DNA from 4 places in the Glutamicibacter mishrai genome. Region 4 is predicted to be linked to each of the others. Evidence: riboswitches for the same ligand, from Rfam matches in the RefSeq annotation. Region 4 holds a riboswitch; each other region holds the start of a gene.
What was found. Region 4 has a riboswitch for thiamine pyrophosphate ahead of thiC (phosphomethylpyrimidine synthase ThiC). Riboswitches for the same ligand answer to the same signal wherever they lie in the genome.
Positions count from the first base shown of each region.

Region 1: another riboswitch for thiamine pyrophosphate. It lies ahead of D3791_RS09800 (3-oxoacyl-ACP reductase); the one in region 4 lies ahead of thiC (phosphomethylpyrimidine synthase ThiC).
Region 2: another riboswitch for thiamine pyrophosphate. It lies ahead of thiM (hydroxyethylthiazole kinase); the one in region 4 lies ahead of thiC (phosphomethylpyrimidine synthase ThiC).
Region 3: another riboswitch for thiamine pyrophosphate. It lies ahead of D3791_RS04000 (ECF transporter S component); the one in region 4 lies ahead of thiC (phosphomethylpyrimidine synthase ThiC).

Region 1 is NZ_CP032549.1:2,070,928-2,075,132, reverse strand. It holds gene D3791_RS09805 (LLM class flavin-dependent oxidoreductase) at 1-953, opposite strand, end outside; gene D3791_RS09800 (3-oxoacyl-ACP reductase) at 950-1,750, opposite strand; TPP riboswitch at 1,835-1,928, opposite strand; gene D3791_RS09795 (hypothetical protein) at 1,951-2,535, opposite strand; gene D3791_RS09790 (HNH endonuclease family protein) at 2,788-3,495, shown strand; gene D3791_RS09785 (hypothetical protein) at 3,634-3,846, shown strand; gene D3791_RS09780 (bifunctional metallophosphatase/5'-nucleotidase) at 4,021-4,205, shown strand, end outside.
Region 2 is NZ_CP032549.1:1,824,880-1,829,084, forward strand. It holds gene thiD (bifunctional hydroxymethylpyrimidine kinase/phosphomethylpyrimidine kinase) at 1-772, opposite strand, end outside; gene thiE (thiamine phosphate synthase) at 769-1,410, opposite strand; gene thiM (hydroxyethylthiazole kinase) at 1,403-2,197, opposite strand; TPP riboswitch at 2,187-2,281, opposite strand; gene D3791_RS08620 (GntR family transcriptional regulator) at 2,319-2,684, opposite strand; gene D3791_RS08625 (hypothetical protein) at 2,681-4,205, opposite strand, start outside.
Region 3 is NZ_CP032549.1:839,524-843,728, forward strand. It holds gene D3791_RS03995 (ATP-binding cassette domain-containing protein) at 1-901, opposite strand, end outside; gene D3791_RS04000 (ECF transporter S component) at 898-1,518, opposite strand; TPP riboswitch at 1,583-1,706, opposite strand; gene D3791_RS04005 (DUF4235 domain-containing protein) at 1,780-2,031, shown strand; gene mnhG (monovalent cation/H(+) antiporter subunit G) at 2,099-2,503, opposite strand; gene D3791_RS04015 (MrpF/PhaF family protein) at 2,503-2,769, opposite strand; gene D3791_RS04020 (Na+/H+ antiporter subunit E) at 2,766-3,398, opposite strand; gene D3791_RS04025 (Na+/H+ antiporter subunit D) at 3,407-4,205, opposite strand, start outside.
Region 4 is NZ_CP032549.1:687,130-691,334, forward strand. It holds gene D3791_RS03295 (GTP pyrophosphokinase) at 1-474, shown strand, start outside; tRNA gene D3791_RS03300 (tRNA-Met) at 597-670, opposite strand; tRNA gene D3791_RS03305 (tRNA-Thr) at 718-789, opposite strand; gene D3791_RS03310 (hypothetical protein) at 1,041-1,223, opposite strand; tRNA gene D3791_RS03315 (tRNA-Thr) at 1,311-1,382, shown strand; TPP riboswitch at 1,559-1,668, shown strand; gene thiC (phosphomethylpyrimidine synthase ThiC) at 1,664-3,406, shown strand; gene D3791_RS03325 (DEAD/DEAH box helicase) at 3,521-4,205, opposite strand, start outside.

The sequences.
Region 1 (4,205 bases), 1.4 Mb from region 4:
GGCTGGTCCAATGGCCACGAGCTGGTGTCCTGCTGCAAAAATACGCCCAGTTGGCGCAGCGCATCCTCGGTGGGCAGCAACTCATTGAGCGCGCGTTGTTTGGCTTGGGCTTCTTCCAGCGTGCGCCCCACGTAGGTAACCAATCCCGGCATAATCAGGGCTCGGTTCTCCGTTCCTCGCTGCTCCTTGGTGCGTCGCGAAATATCGCGGGCGAATTCGCCCGCCATGCCGCGGTCTGCCGCGACCGAGTAGATCGCTTCGGCATGGGCGGCGGCTAGTTCACGTCCGGCGGGCGAGGATCCCGCTTGGAAGAGGACCGGTTCACCATATGGGGAGTTGGGCATATTCAACGGGCCCCGCACGGCAAAGTGCTCCCCTTCGTGATTGATTTCCTGGAGCAGGGATGCATCGGTGAAGTTCCCCGCCCGATCAATCCGGACTGCTTGCTGAGGGTAGGAACCCCAGAGATTGTGCAGAACATCAATGAATTCACCGGCCCTGGCATATCGTTGCGCGTGCGCGGGCAGTTCGCGTAGCGAATGGTTCTGCGCCTCGGTGTCCCACATGCTGGTCACCACGTTGATGCCGGCACGCCCCTGCGAGAGATGCTGCAAGCTGCCTAGCATGCGAGCAGCATGGAACGGCGAGTAGAAGCTGGCAGAGATGGTGCACACCAGTCCGATGTTCGTGGTGCATTGGCTGATGGCGGATAGCAGTGTCACCGGTTCGAAGAACCAGGTGGGGCCAGCCTGCGCGGCACTGGTTGACACCGCTTGCCCATCGGCGAAGAACACCGCGTCGAGCAGTCCCTTTTCGGCCAGTTGCGCCAGCTTGATGTAGTACTGCGTTTCCGAAAGCTGCTCGGCGGCCGAGTCCTCGGCGCGCCAGGCTGCTTGGTGATGGCCGGCGCCATAAAGGAACAAGTTCAGGTGTACTTGTTTCTTCTGGCTCATCCTTTCACCAGCCCGCCGTCAACGATGAGGTTCTGGCCGGTCACCCCGCGGGAAAGCGGCGAGGCGAAGAACAGCACGGCATCAGCCAGTTCTCCAGGCGAGGTGACCCGCCGCAATGGTGTTCCCGCGGCGATCAGGTCAAATACTGCTTCGGGCGTCGCTGCGGAGGCGTCCGTGGTGCGCAAAAGTCCGCCGGAAACCATGTTGACGTTGATCCCTTCGGGGCCCAGGTCATCGGCGAAGGTACGGGTCAAGGACAAGAGGGCCGCCTTGGTGGCGGTGTAGTCATGGTACGGAACCACGGGGTGCTGGAACAGATTGGTGCCGATGTTGATGATGCGTCCAAAGCCGGCTTCACGCATCCCCGGAAGTACTGCTTGGATGGCTGCCACGGGAGCTAGCACCGAACCGGCAAACTGGGCGCTCAGTTCTGCTGCTGAGATCGCTTCCGCAGTCGAACGCGCGTCGCCGTTGAAGGAGAAATCCACCAATGCATTGTTCACCAGGGTCGTGACCGGTCGCCCGAAGCGGTCTTTGGCTTGAGCAGCCATCGCTTTGAGCTGGTCCTGGTCCCGGACGTCGGCTTGGATGGCAACTGCGGTGTCCGGGTAGAGCGCGACGAGATCTTCAGCGGCCTGAGCCGAAGAGCGGTAATTGATCGCGACTTTCGCGCCCGCTGCCAGGAAGGCCCGGCTGATGGCCGCACCGAGTCCTCGCGCCCCGCCGGTGACCAGAATGATCTGCTCTTCGAGTGGAAGGGCAGCCGGGTGCGCTGATGTGTGGGTATCCGTGCTCATGGTGCTTGAACTCCTTGACGGCGTCTTGGGCGAACGGAACCTGGCCAAGGACGCGAATGGTTCAACCCTTCAGAGTGCACGCAAACGCCGAATCTAGGACATTCCCTTCGCCAGTACTAACTGGATCAGGTTCAACGGGTGTTTTCTCAGCCGCCGTGCGGCACCCCGTGTCACTGCTCAATTAGTAGCACATGCACGGCTTAGCTGTAGAACATTACTTCATGGATCCCGCGCGTATCGGCACTCGGTTCCTGGACAATCCAGATCTCCCCGCCATCTGGAACAGTGAATTCCATGCTCAATTTGTTGGCGGGGATCCCGCAACGCAATGAGTCCTCGGCGATCACCGCGTCATCTTTGACAGCCTTGATGCGCACGAATCCGACTCCTTGGCAGGCGAACTGGAGCAGATTCTTCTGCCCTGCCACCGTAGGGGCGATCATGTGATCTGGCCGAATTTCACCTGCATCATCCAGTTGGTAGGTGTTCATCGTTCCCGCCCCGGTGCTGAAGCCGTTCTCCTCGAAAAACTCGGCGCCCGGGTCTTCCAATGAGCCAAGCAGCCAGGTTTCTCCCCTGCTGGCCGCGGCAAAGGCGATCATCGGCGGGTACAAACCGGCAATGTCATCTATGGGTTCATGAGTTTCCTCGGTGATTTCTTCCACGAGGACGCCCGAGGACAGGTCTTCGGCAGATTCTTCGGGAAGCTTCAATTGCGAGACCGGAGTGGTGCAAGAGCAAAGCCCGAGAAGCAGAGCCAGGGCCAACGGGGCAGTCCGCTTCATGAGCGCTCCAATGCAGAGGTGAATGAGTTATTTCAATCGACCTTATGTTAGGAATCTGACTTAAACAATGCATGTCAAGGCAAGGAATAACAATCGTTATGAAATCTTGAAATATCACTTCCTGACGGTTCACACGCATCTCACACCAAAACACGGCGCCATCACAACTAAATGGTCCGGCCTGCTCCATATAGTTCATTAAGGGCTTATACCCGTTGCCAGCTTTCATTTCCCTAGGAGTCGTACCACCGCATGCGCCTGCTGCGTCGCACCATTTCATTTGCACTCATCGCCTCATCCCTTGCCCTCACGGGATGCTCAACCCTCGATTCCATCGAGCAGTACCGCGTTCCCGACGCGCAGGCCGACACCACCCATGACGGCGCAGCGCAACGCGCAAGCTACACCGACTCGCTTGAGCTGCTCGCGAAAATCGACGTCAAGGGCCGCGCACCGAAGACCGGCTATGAACGCGAAAAATTCAGCAAGGGCTGGAAAGACCCGGACCACAATGGCTGCGATGCGCGCAATGACATCCTGGCGCGCGACCTGGAAGACGTGAAGTACAAATCCGCCTCCAGGCCCTGCGTGGTACTCAGCGGAACCTTTCACGATCCCTACACGAACACCACCATTAACTTCGTTCGAGGCCAGAGCACCAGCACCGCGGTCCAGATTGACCACGTCGTCGCCCTGTCGGATGCATGGCAAAAAGGAGCGCAGCACTGGGACAAAGAAGCCCGGTTCGAGTTCGCCAATGACCCGCTGAACCTCATGGCCTCGGACGGCCCGACCAACGCGGCCAAGGGTGACAAGGACGCCGCTTCATGGCTGCCGCCCAACAAGCGCTTCCGTTGCGAATATGTCTCCCGCCAGACTCAGGTCAAAGCTAAGTACGGGGCTTGGATGACCAAGGGTGAGCACGATGCCATCGAGCGAATCCTGAAAAACTGCGTGTAGCCAGCCTAAAGTCGCAGCAAAAGATCCCCCTTAAGGCCTATCGTCAAATTGATGGATTTGTGGCACTATGGATATTAGTCAAGCCAATAGCCATTATGTTCAGTGACTGTTGGCAAAATTCTCAGCTGCAAAGGCCACATGATGAAGACACGGTTGTCGGGAGCTCTCCTGTTGCTTACCAGCGTGTGCCTCTTCGGGTTTGCCCTGAACACAGCTCATCGGGATACCGCCATGGCCTGCTGGGTGCTGTCCACGATTTTCTTCATTGCCGCAGCCATGCTCATGCTCGGAGCCATCGTTGGCGCCTCATCGGTCACCGCCGCCAAAACACGCAAGAACCGACAGCTCTAGCCTCCTGGCGATTTTTCGAAGCAACGCATCAACTACAGGCTGATGCGTTGCTTCGACTATTTAACCGCTAGTTCTCGTTGCCCTGAAACAGCAATTTAACCCGCAGGCATCGACAGGTTCACCTAGATGCGATAGACATAAGTCTTGTCACACTCGTCACTTTTAGGAGTATCCATGTCTGCATTCAGGCAGATGAGAAAACTCAGTCTCGCCTCCCTGGCTACCCTCTCGCTGGTAGCCACCGGAACCGCCATGGCCCAGGCAACGCCCACCGAGGAATCAACCAACAGCGCCTCCCCTGCAGCAGCAGATCCGGTGACCCTGGATCTGGTTGGCATCAACGACTTCCACGGCAGGAT
Region 2 (4,205 bases), 1.1 Mb from region 4:
CAAAATGGTTCACCGGACCGTGCCCGCTGCCGACGTTCAGTTCATCGGCCGCGCCGATGGCGCGGAACAAATAGGCCTTGGCCTTCTCCAGGGCGCAGACCCAGTCGCCGGATGCTGCGAAAAGGGTGGCCAGGGCGCTTGAGAGGGTGCAACCGGTGCCATGGGTGTTTTTGGTATCGAGGCGCGGGTTGCTGAACTCGGCCAGCACGCCTTCGCCCGAGACCAGGGCGTCGGGGCAGAGTTCACCGGCCAGGTGCCCGCCCTTGGCCAGGACCAGCGAACCATGCTTCGCGGCCAGGCATTGAGCCTGCTCCAGCGCCTGCGGCCAGCTGGCTGCTGCCGGTTCACGCAGCAGGCTGGCTAGCTCCAGCAGATTCGGGGTGATCACCGAGGCGCGGTCCAACAGCGAATCGAGCACCGCCTCGTCCTCCAGGAGCCGGTCTCCGCTGGTGGCGACCATGACCGGGTCCAGGACCACGGGGGCATCGACGGTATCGAGCCATCCGTTGACCGCGCGAATCACCTCGGCGTTGGCCAGCATCCCGATCTTGATCGCATCGATCTGCACGTCGGCGCTGATGGCCTCCAACTGGGCGAGCACAAACTCGCCGCCGATGGCCTGCACCGCGCTCACCCCTTGGGTGTTCTGCGCGGTCAGCGCGGTGATTACGCACATGCCGTATCCGCCGTTGGCGGCGATGGCTTTGAGATCCGCCTGGATTCCGGCACCGCCCGAGGGATCAGAGCCGGCGATCGAGAGAATGTTTTTCACTGGACCGCCACCCAGGCAGCGACCAGCTGTTCGCTGGCTTCTTGCGGGTTCTCGGCATTGCAGATGGCCCGGACTACCGCCAGGCCCGAACCTCCACCGGCGCGGATGGCGCCGGCGTCTTCAGCGGTAATCGCGCCAATGGCGACACAGGGCAGCTCGGTGAGCGAGGCGGCACGCGCAAAACCATCCAGGCCCAACGGGGTGGGGTGGTCCTTTTTGGTCGGGGTGGCACGCACTGCGCCGACGCCAAGGTAGTCGATGGCCTCGGCATCAAGATTGGCCTGCGCCAGCTGCTCATCGGTGGAAGCGCTCAGGCCGATGATGCCTTCGCCGATGATCTGGCGTGCCAGACGCACCGGAATGTCCTTCTGCCCGATATGGATGCCGTTGACTGCCGCCCCCGCCGCGCGGGCAGCCAGGAACACGTCGATCCGGTCATTGATCAGCAGCTTCGCCTTGCCCTCGGTAAGCCGGGCCGCTGCACATGACAGCTCGAAGAATTCCCTGGCGGTTTCATCCTTGGCCCGCAGCTGGATCCACTCGATGCCACCAGCCACCGCGCCTTCAATGACTTCCAAGGTGGTGCGTGGAGTGCAGCTGGCGGTATTGGCTACCAGATATGCGCCGATATTATCCATGGTTCAGTTCCTCGTACTTCAAATTCTGCAGTTCTTCAGGTTCGGTGGCGGCCAGGGCGTCAAGGAAGGCGACAGCGAAGCTGCCCGGGCCGTTGCTGGCGGCCAGCGCCTTTTCTGCCGCGAGGCCATAGAAGCCGTGGGCGGCGATGGCCGCTTCAAAAGGGTCCTCGTGTACCGCGATCATGCCGGCGCTAAACGCGCCTAGCGCGCACCCGCCACCGGTGACCCTGGTCAGTCCTAAGCCGTTGGTGTGCACCAGCACGGTGCGATTTGCGTCAATGATGGCGTCGGCTTCACCGGAAATGGCCACGACGCTCCCATGCTTGCTGGCCAGTTCGCGTCCGGCATCCAGCGCTGCTTGGACGGTATCGGCCGAGTCAACGCCGCGGCCGCTGGAGTCCTTGCCGGCCAGGGCCAGGATTTCCGAAGCGTTGCCGCGGATCAAGGTGGGGCGCTGCTGCACAATACGGCGTGCGAAGTCGGTGCGCACGGACAGAGCGCCCACGGCTACCGGATCCAATACCCACGGGGTTCCGGCGGCGCTCGCCGAAGCCACCGCTTCCTCCATGGCAACCATTTGCTCAGTGCTGGGAGTACCGAGATTCACCAGTACCGCCGAGGCCAGGGCCGCAAACCCGCCGGCCTCGCCGGGCAAGTTGGTCATGGCCGGTGAAGCACCCGAAGCCAATAAGACATTGGCGGTGAAGTTGGTGACGACAGTATTGGTCAGGCAAAAAACCAAGGGGGAGCGTTGCCGGTATTTTTGGGCAACGGTAGGCAGAGTCATGCGACATCCCTCCGCTAGCGTGAACTAGATCAGGTTCGACGGGTTTCATCTCAGTCGGCTTCTCCGACACCCCGTGTCACTGATTTAGAGAGTACGCAGAAGGGTTGCCTAGAACAAATCCTTACCGTTCACGCCGCGCCACCAGGGCCTTCAGCGTCGCTGCATCCACCTGTTGCGCGGCAGCCAACTCCCAGAGGTGGTCGACGGCTGCCACCAGATCTTCATGTGCGTCTACGGGTTCGGGGCGCGCGTTCACTACCGTGCCGGCACGGCGCCTCGAAGAAATCAGGCCCTCGGCTTCCAATTCCTTGTAGGCGCGGGCCACCGTTCCGGCTGCCACTCCCAGATCCGTCGCCAGCGCGCGCACGGTGGGCAGCTTGCTCCCGGCCGTCAATTCGCCGAGGTTGATAAGCGAGGCGATCTGCGAACGGATCTGTTCGTAGGGTGCAGTGGCCGCCTCGAGGTCCACACTGATCTGCGTGCTCATGCCGAAACATTCGTCAAGAGCCGGGCATTCGGGCGTTTGACCACGAGCAAGGAAGGGATGCAGAAGAGCCCAACGCCAATGGCTATGACCATTGGCTCATCAAACGAGGCCACACCGGGCAAGAGGAATAATGCACTGCAGAGAATGCGTAGGGCCCGGAACTCCAAGACTTGCCGGTACCAGATCTCCTGCTCGCCGGTGACTTGCCATGGAACGGAGCAATGCCGCGTCCACCAGATATATCCGGCTGCAATGAGCAGCAAGCCGAGGACGATCCCGGTGCTGACCCATGGGCTAACTGCCAGTTCTGCGCCGGGAGTCAAAGTCTGCGGCGTGTACAGCATGAAGATTCCACTGGCGATGAACAGTGCCGCCAACGAGTAAACCCAGACAGGCAGGTTTTCGCTGATGGGCTCCCTTGGCGTCCCCAGCTTTGCGCGCAGATGCGCATAGAACGCGAAACCAGCCGAGAGCACCAGGTATATGGCCACTGCGGCTCCGGACAAGGCAAGCATCAGCGTATTGCTGGCGGCTTGCGCTCTGGCCGGGCCAAAGGCTTCGGATAAATGCTCGAAACGGTAACTGCAGGCAATCCAAATCGCGTAGGCGGCGAGCACCATCAACGAGTTGAGGACGTACGATACAGCGTTGCTGTGGTCGCGCATCCGGCTAGATGCACTGGCTTTTGCGTTCCTTCCAACGTTGGCCACTGCGAACTTCGGGGCCCAGACGAACAACACGAAACCCAGAGTGATGAAGCCGAATGTGGACACGGTGTTCCAGCCGGTACCCAGGATCGGGTTTGCGTAGGAAATTTCTGAACCAACGATGTTGATCAGCACCCAGCCACAGTTCCGCAGCAGCCTGTTGAGCCAGACAGCGCGCAACTGCTGGTTGTGGTCAACTGAGATTCCAGCCAGTGGCCTGCGTTTGAGAATGATGAACGCGATGAGGGCAGTCGCTAGCAGAACGCCTGCGATGCACAGTGCAAATAACGGTGCGACCTCGGTGCCCGGGCGCCACCTATCGAGGCCATCCCAGCGGACTTCAGAGAAATTTGAATAATCCTGCGCGGGTACTCCTTCCCGGTCGCTTTCAGAGACATAGGCAGCGACCTTCGAGACAGGCCATATCAGGCAGGACGCGGCGATCGCCAAGATGCCAACAAGGGCGCCGAGCATCCGCGGGAAAGGGGTCGTCAAACTCCGCGGTTCCAATGAGGCCACGCGCACCGTTTGCAGTTCTTTTGGCCAGGTAAAGAGCCCAATGATGTAAACCGCAGCCAGCCACCCACCGGCGTTCAACGCGATGAATACCAGGGTGAGCATTGACTGCGATTGCGCGGGGACCGACCAGAATTGGGCAAGATCCCAAGATGTGGATAGGAAGAATGCGATGAGCGCGCACCAGAACGAATGCGATTGTGCCCGTCGGAGCGCTTGAGTGCCACGGCGATGGGCGACGGAACGGAGCCACAGGTAGATGATTGTGGCAACCACGGCCATCGACAAGGCGCTCGCA
Region 3 (4,205 bases), 150 kb from region 4:
ACAGGTCCACGGCTTGGGTCCGCGGCGCGTCGTCGGTGCGGGCGCTGACCAGCTGGTCTGCTTCCAACAGCAGCTCGCCCGGTGCGATAGCAGCGGTTGGCACCTGCGGCAGATAATTCGGCACCCATAATCCGGCCGCCGACAATTCAGCGCGCAGTTCTTCATCATCGATCAGGCGCTGCGGATCCAGGTCGTGGGCCACGCCTCCGCCTGGTTCCAGCACGATGACCCGGTCCATATGCCTGGCCCAGGCATCCAGCCGGTGTTCAACCACCAGCAGCGTCGCGCCAGAGACCTCGGCCGCGTTCAACACCGCGTCGCGCAAGGGCCCGATGCCCTCGGGGTCGACGTTGGCGGTGGGTTCATCCAGCAGCATCAATCCCGGCTGCATGGCCAGGATCCCGGCAAGGGCCAGGCGCTGCTTCTGCCCGCCGGAAAGCTCCTGCGTGCGATGATCCAAGGGCAGCATGCCCAAGCCGACCGCGTCGAGCGCTTCGGGAATGCGCTGGCGGATGATCACCGGATCCACCGCCAGGTTCTCGGCACCGAAGGCCACATCGTCGGCCACCCGGCTTTGCACCACCTGGGTTTCCGGATCCTGCTGCATCAGGCCGACCGGATGCTCCCGGGCGAAGGCATCGGACCCGTCGATCAGCAGCAGTCCGGTGGACTGCTCGGAGTCATCGGCTTCCAGCAAGCCTGCCAGGGCATGCAGCAAGGTCGATTTGCCGGCCCCCGAGGGGCCGACCAGCAGGACTTTCTGGCCCGCGGGGATGTCCAGATCCAGAGAAGCGATGGCTGGCTTCTCGCGTTCGGCGTGGTGCCAGCCGAAACTTCGGGCAATGATCTCGGTGCCCCGGCGGGTGTCAGCGGTGGCACCGGTATTGGCCACCGAACTCATTTTGCGGCCAGTTTTCCGGTTTCCAGGTGAGCACGGCGGCTGGCCAGGGCGCTCAGTGCGCCGGTCTTCGCCAGGCCGCGAGTGGCCAGCCATGAGAGCAGGCCGGCAACAACCAGGCCGGAGACGCCGGTGGCAACCACATGGAAGAGCTTCAGCGCCGGGGTGTATTCAACGTAGTACGCCAAGATGTAGGCCTCGGACACACCGGCGAACAATCCGGAGAACAGGCCAGCGAGCAGTGCAACACCCAGGTTCCACTTGCGGTAGCGGAACGCCGCGAAGACCAGCTCCGCGCCCAGGCCCTGGACCAGTCCGGAGATCAGCACGGTGAGCCCGTAGTGCGATCCGAGCAGCGCTTCGATGACCGCGGCCAGCAGTTCGCAGTACAACGCGGCACCGGGCTTGCGGATGATCAGCGCGCCGAGCACTGCAGGGAACAGCCAGACACCGGTCAGCAGTGCGGCTGCTGGCGGGAATGCTGCGAACGCCAGGGAGAACAGCCCGTAGCCTGCACTCCAGGCCCAGAAGATGACGCCGGAGGCAACGGCGATCACCGATGCGGTGACGATGTCGACGACGCGCCAGCCGTTGCGTTGCTTTGCTGCTGCTTGATTCATTGATGGTCCTCCTGTATCAAGGAGGGGAGATGTACGGGCTGAAGGCGCACTGCGCCCACGTCCGCATCCGAGATGCTCGACTTCCTTCGCCGGTACTAGCCGGAGCAGGTTCGAGGGTCTGCGATCTATCGCACTCTCAGCGTCTTGCGACTCCAGTTTCGAAGTCTGACGCTCCCCTGTCGGAAAATTACTGCCCACCTACCATACCGCAGGTATGCTGGGCAGAGGAACGATAAGTCACGACGTTGAAGCGAGGGCAAAATGAATACAGTGCAGAAACTTGCCACCACGGGTATTTCCATCGGCGCCGGTTTTGTCGGCAGCAAGCTGGTTGATCAGCTGTGGAAGGGTTTTACCGGAAACAAGGCTCCCCGCAAGGGCAGCGAAGAAGCGGCTGAGGCCTCGTTGCGCCAGGCTCTCGGATTTGCGATCTTCTCATCCATTGTGGCCGCCACCATCCAGGTGCTGGCAGACCGTGGCACCAACAAGGTCGTCGCGCGTTTCAGCAAGTAGTACTCGTCAAAGGCGGCGTCCCACCATGGGTGGGACGCCGCCTTTGTGCTTTCTAGACTTGTGCTTTCTAGTCTTCGGTTTTCTCCGCTTGCTTCGACGAGACGTCGGTGGCGCCGGTGGCCGGAGTGCCGCTGACCTTGTCGACGATCTGCTTGAGCTCATCGGCGTAGAGCGAGTCCTTGGCCGCGTGCTTCGTGCGGTAGCCCGAACGGCCGATCATGTGGGCCGATACCGGAGCGGTCAACAGCTGCATGCCCCAAGCCAGGAGAAGCAGCGGCACCACAGCCCAGCTGCGCAGGTGGATCGCGAGCCCGGCGAAGATCAGCAGGAATCCGAGGACCTGCGGCTTTGTGGCCGCGTGCATGCGGGTGAGCATATCGGGGAAGGTGAGCAGGCCGATCCCGGCGATCAGCGACATCAGGCAGCCCAGGATCAGCAGCACCGCGACGAGGATATCCAAGAACATCTCCATCAGGCATTCCTCTGATCGGAAACGTAGCGCGAGACGGTGACCGAGCCGATGAAGCCCAGGGTGCAGGCGGCGATGACGAACAGCAGGTAGTCCGTGTGCCGGTTGTAGACCATCTCAAGGCACAGGGCCACAGAGATGATCAGCAGCATCACGTCCAGGGCCAGCACGCGATCCAGGATCGAGGGGCCCTTGGCTACGCGGATGACACAGGCAAGGGTGGCCAGGCCGAGCATGATGCCGCAGATCCACATCACGATTTCCATCATTTCTTGCCCCTCATTCGCATCAGGTTGGGTCCGCATTCGTGCTTGATCGCGTCGAATTCATCGCGGCTGCCGATCGCCATGATCATCCGGCGTTCGATATCCCGCACCGCTTCGCGAGCGCGGTCCATATCCTGCTGGGATTCGATGTTGATGTAGTGCAGGTACAAGGTGGAGGAGCTGCGATCCACGTCAATGACGAAGGACCCCGGGATCAAGGTCAGCACATGGCCGACCGTGGTCACGATCAGGTCCGAGTCGGTACGCAACGGAACCGCGATCACGCCGCTGCGAGTCTTTTTCCCGCGGAAGACCGCCAGCTTGGCCACTTCGAAGCTGGCCACGAACACCTGGCCGACAAACCAGAAGAACAGCTGCAGGCAGTACCAGGCGTTCATGCGTCCCGAGAGCACCACCGGAGGCAGCGGGAAGAGCGTGACGATCAGCAGCGAGATGATCGCGCCGAAGATCAGGTTCGCCGGCGAGAAGTCCTGCCACAGAGCGCACCACACAAAAAGCAGCAGGGCCAGCAGCGGCCATTCCTGCTTGAGTGTCGCCCGGTGGCGCACGCCAGAGGTATCCAGCGCGTCATCAATACGCTGGTCGCGAGGTTTCAAATTCTTAGTCGGCATCGTCCCTCCTATCCAAGTGGCAAGATCGCGGTGATGTAGGCTTCACGGGCGATCAGCTCCGCGGCGACTCGTTCACAGAACTCGAAGATCGGCCCGGCAAAAATGGTCAGCGCAATGCCTGCGGCAACCAGCGATCCGGTGGCGTAGCGCATGCCCCACGGCAAGGACTTCGCTTCCAATTCCTTCGCGAGCTTCATGCCTAGGGAAGGGTTCTGCGCCCCTCCGGCAACGGTTTCGGCCGCGACCGCAGCCGCTTCGTCCACCAGTTCCTGGTTGGGCACCTCGGCATCAGCGGCCCGACGCCAGAAGATGCGGGCCCACACGCGGATGATCGCCAGCAGGGTCAGCAGGCTGGTTAGCAATCCGGCGCCCACCACAGCCCAGGTCAGCGGGTCGGCATCCTGCACTGCGGCATGGAGCAAGCCGAACTTGCCGAGGAATCCGGAGAACGGGGGGATGCCGCCGAGGTTGATCGCAGGGATGAAGAAGAGCAGCGACAGGGCCGGGGAAAGCTTGGCCAGCGAGCCGAGCTTGGTGACATTCGAGCTTCCGGCACGGCGTTCGATCAATCCGGCCACCATGAACAGCGAGGTCTGCACGATGATGTGGTGCCCGACGTAGTAGATGGTCGCGGCGATGGCCAGCGGTCCCCCGACGGCCACACCGAAGATCAGGTAGCCGATGTGGCTGGTCAGGGTGAAGGAGAGCATGCGCTTGAAGTCCGTCTGCGCCAGTGCGCCGAGGATACCGATGACCATGGTCAGCGCCGCCACCACAAGCAGCCCGGCATTGACCACCCCGCCCGGG
Region 4 (4,205 bases):
ATCACTTGCAGCTTCGTGAAAGACATCTACAAGGTACTCAATACCTTGACGGCGCAAAATGACATCCGCGTCATCCAGATCAAGGACTATATAAAGAACCCAAAGCCCAGCGGATACAAGAGCGTGCACGCCATTGTTGAAATCCCCGTCTTCCTTTCCGACGGGCCGGTCAATGTCGTCGTCGAGCTGCAGATCCGAACGATCGCCCAGGATTTCTGGGCCAGCCTGGAGCACAAGATTTTCTACAAATACGACGGTGAAGTACCGGCGCATTTGGCTACAGAGCTCGCCGACGCCGCGGCTGTCGCTACGAAGCTTGATATGCAGATGCAGCGACTGCACACAGAAGTTCATGGCCATGATGCCAACGATGAAAAATCCGAGGGCCAAGAAGTGGATTCAGACGTAATCCAAGGTCTGTTAATGCTCGCCAAAGAAGCCTCGACGAGCAAGGACCAGGGCGAGACAGAGTAGCCCACGTTAAACGATGAAATGCCTCCGACTGCAAATTTGATGCACTCGGAGGCATTTCATTTTCCAGAAATTCCGGGGACGAGAAAGCCCCGGAATCCAACAGGATTCCGGGGCTAAATCTGTAGCGGCGCCGGGACTCGATCCCGGGACCTCACGATTATGAGTCGTGCGCTCTAACCAGCTGAGCTACGCCGCCACAAGTGAGAAGCAATCCAGTAGAAGCCAAGAAGGCTTCTCACTCAGAGCCCCCTGCCGGAATCGATCCGGCGACCTCGTTCTTACCAAGAACGCGCTCTACCACTGAGCTAAGGGGGCAACGAGTAAATACTCTACACGGATTCTCGCGCAAACAAAAATCGGCATCTTGCCGTCGAACGACGGCTTGAATCTCGAATAACTACTAGTCAGGTACACCTCTCCTCAATCCCACGGTTCGCGCGGGACGATCCTTGGCACAAAAGTGCTTTGGTGACGATGCTCACTGAGCAGAATTTGGTGGTCAAACCCCAAATAATGGCCACCTGGATCTGCCGCCCATTCCCCAAGCGAATCGATGCCTGAAACCTCTAGTTCCCATGCGAGGTGGTGCCACTTAACAGGGCAGCAAGATAAATCCAATGCACTTGGCCAATAGATCTCTTGTCACCGTTTTCCGCCACCGGCTGATCGGAAATCGAGCGCCGAAAGTCGGCAATTTTTCCAACCATCATGAACGCCTGGATGATGCTTGGAATATAGCCATCATTCATGGCTTGAGTAGGAGTCTTGTGACCTCAGCTACAAATTCGTTCAGGATTTTGCAAACGCCAAAAACCTGTGTAGAGTATTTACTCGTTGCCCCCTTAGCTCAGTGGTAGAGCGCGTTCTTGGTAAGAACGAGGTCGCCGGATCGATTCCGGCAGGGGGCTCGAAATAAGAGAGACAATCTGAATCCAGATTGTCTCTCTTTTCGTTTTCCACGGACTTTATTCCTGGCCCGAATCCGACCAATTTTTCTTCGTTCCTTTCCCGGTTCCCTTCATCGCTCCGCTGTCACGATGTTGACCCTGGTTGTCGCCACCAGAAATTTTCATGCTAGTGTCATCTCCGACCACACGGGAGCCCCATGGCAGGGGCTGAGATCGGACTGCAGCCGTCCGCGACCGTTGAACCTGTCCGGGTAATGCCGGCGAAGGAAGTGAGTTTCTCAATGGAACAATTTGAACAGCATTCCGCCCACTCTCTCGCGTTCCGCGAATTTGATGGGATTTCCGTTCCGGTTACGCAAATCAGTCTTGCGGACTCCCCCAATGGCCAGCCCAACGAGCCACTACATGTGTACCGCACCAGTGGCCCGGGAAGCGAAGCCACACAGGGGCTCAAGCCATTTCGAGAATCCTGGATTCTTGAACGTGGTGACGTCCAACGGTACTCGGGGCGTGAACGGAATCTGCATGATGATGGCCGTTCAGCGGTCCGCCGCGGCACGGCAAGCGAAGAATGGGCTGGACGCTCCGCTCCTCCGCTCAAGGCCTCTGACGGGGCAAGCGTGACGCAAATGCACTACGCCCGTGCCGGGATCATCACCCCGGAAATGCGATACGTTGCCTTGCGTGAGGAATGCGATGTAGAGCTGGTGCGCAGCGAGCTCGCCTCAGGACGAGCGATCATCCCAGCCAATATCAATCACCCAGAATCAGAACCGATGATCATCGGCAAAGCGTTCCTGGTGAAAATCAATGCGAACATCGGCAACTCCGCGGTGACTAGCTCTATTGCAGAAGAAGTTTCCAAATTGCAGTGGGCCACCAAATGGGGCGCTGACACGGTTATGGATCTATCCACTGGAGATGACATCCACACCACCCGCGAATGGATCATCAGGAATTCACCAGTGCCCATCGGCACCGTGCCGATTTACCAGGCTCTCGAAAAGGTCAATGGCGAAGCGAACGCATTGACCTGGGAGATTTTCCGCGACACCGTCATCGAGCAGTGCGAGCAAGGCGTGGATTACATGACCATCCATGCCGGCGTGTTGTTGCGCTACGTCCCACTGACCGCGAACAGGGTCACCGGAATCGTCTCGCGCGGCGGGTCCATCATGGCTGGATGGTGCCTGGCCCATCATCAAGAAAACTTCCTCTACACCCACTTTGATGAGCTGTGCGAGATCTTCGCCCAGTACGATGTCGCCTTCTCCTTGGGTGACGGGTTGCGGCCAGGATCCATCGCCGATGCGAATGACGCCGCCCAATTCGCAGAGCTGGATACCTTGGCCGAATTGACCAAGCGTGCTTGGGAGTACGACGTGCAGGTCATGGTGGAGGGTCCTGGGCATATTCCGTTCCACATGGTCCGAGAGAATGTGGAGCGCCAGCAGGAGCTGTGCGATGGGGCTCCGTTTTATACGCTCGGTCCCCTGGTTACCGATGTAGCCCCTGGTTATGACCACATCACCAGCGCCATCGGGGCCACGGAAATCGCCCGCTACGGCACCGCGATGCTCTGCTATGTCACGCCCAAGGAGCATCTGGGATTGCCTAACCGCGATGATGTGAAGACCGGTGTCATCACGTACAAGATCGCCGCCCACGCCGCAGACCTGGCCAAGGGCCATCCGGGGGCCACCGCACGAGATGATGCGTTGAGCAAGGCGCGTTTCGAGTTCCGCTGGAATGACCAATTCGCGTTGAGCCTGGATCCGGTGACCGCGCAGGAATTCCATGATGAGACCTTGCCGGCGGAACCTGCCAAGACTGCGCACTTCTGTTCCATGTGCGGCCCGAAGTTCTGTTCCATGCGGATATCGCAGGACATCCGTGACGAGTACGGCTCCGCTCAAGAACAGGCCGCAGTGGCGGGAATGGCTGCGAAGAGCAAGGAATTCATCAACAGCGGAGGAACGGTGTATCTCGGCGACCAGATCCCGGTAGGCAATACCACCTCGTAGATCTGGTTCAGCCGCGCTGCCTGCGGTTTAAACGGGCAACGCCCCTGGCCAAGCCTTTCGGCTTGATCCAGGGGCGTTGTGCTGTGCTATCTAGCGAGCTGCAGAAGCGCTGGCTTAGTAGTCGCGACGTCCACCGCTGCGACCCGAATCGCTGAAGCGATCCTTGCCACCGCGACCACCGAAGCGCTTCTCGCCGCCACCACGGCGGTCGTTGAAGCCACCGCCACGACCACCGCGGAATCCACCACGGTCCCCGCCGCGTCCACCGCGGAATCCACCACGGTCGCCTTCGTCATCGCCACGTGGCTTACGACCGGAGTCAAGCTCCATGCTGATCAGCTCGCCGCCGATGCGGGTCTTGGACAGTGCACGCCACTGGTCCTTGCTCAGCTCTGCTGGCAACTCAACCAAGGTGTGGTCCGAACGGATTTCAATGCCGCCGATTTCCGAGGAGTTGAAGCCGCCTTCGTTAGCCAAAGCGCCAACGATCGAGCCTGGCTGCACGCGGTTGCGGCGGCCGATGGCCAGACGGTACATGGCGTTGCCTGCAGCAGCAGTCTTGCGGGCACGAGGACCGCGATCTCCACGGTCGCCGCGGTCTCCGCGCTCTGGGCGGTCGCGATCCATGCGGGCCTTCTTCGAAGGGGAAACCACTGGTTCGGTCATCAGCAATGGACGGCCACCCTGAGCCATCAGAGCCAAAGCAGCTGCGATTTCCAGCTGATCCAGGTCTTCGTGGTCAGCGGCGAACTTCTCGACGATTTCACGGAAGGTGGTCAGGTCCTGGCCGCTGATGGTC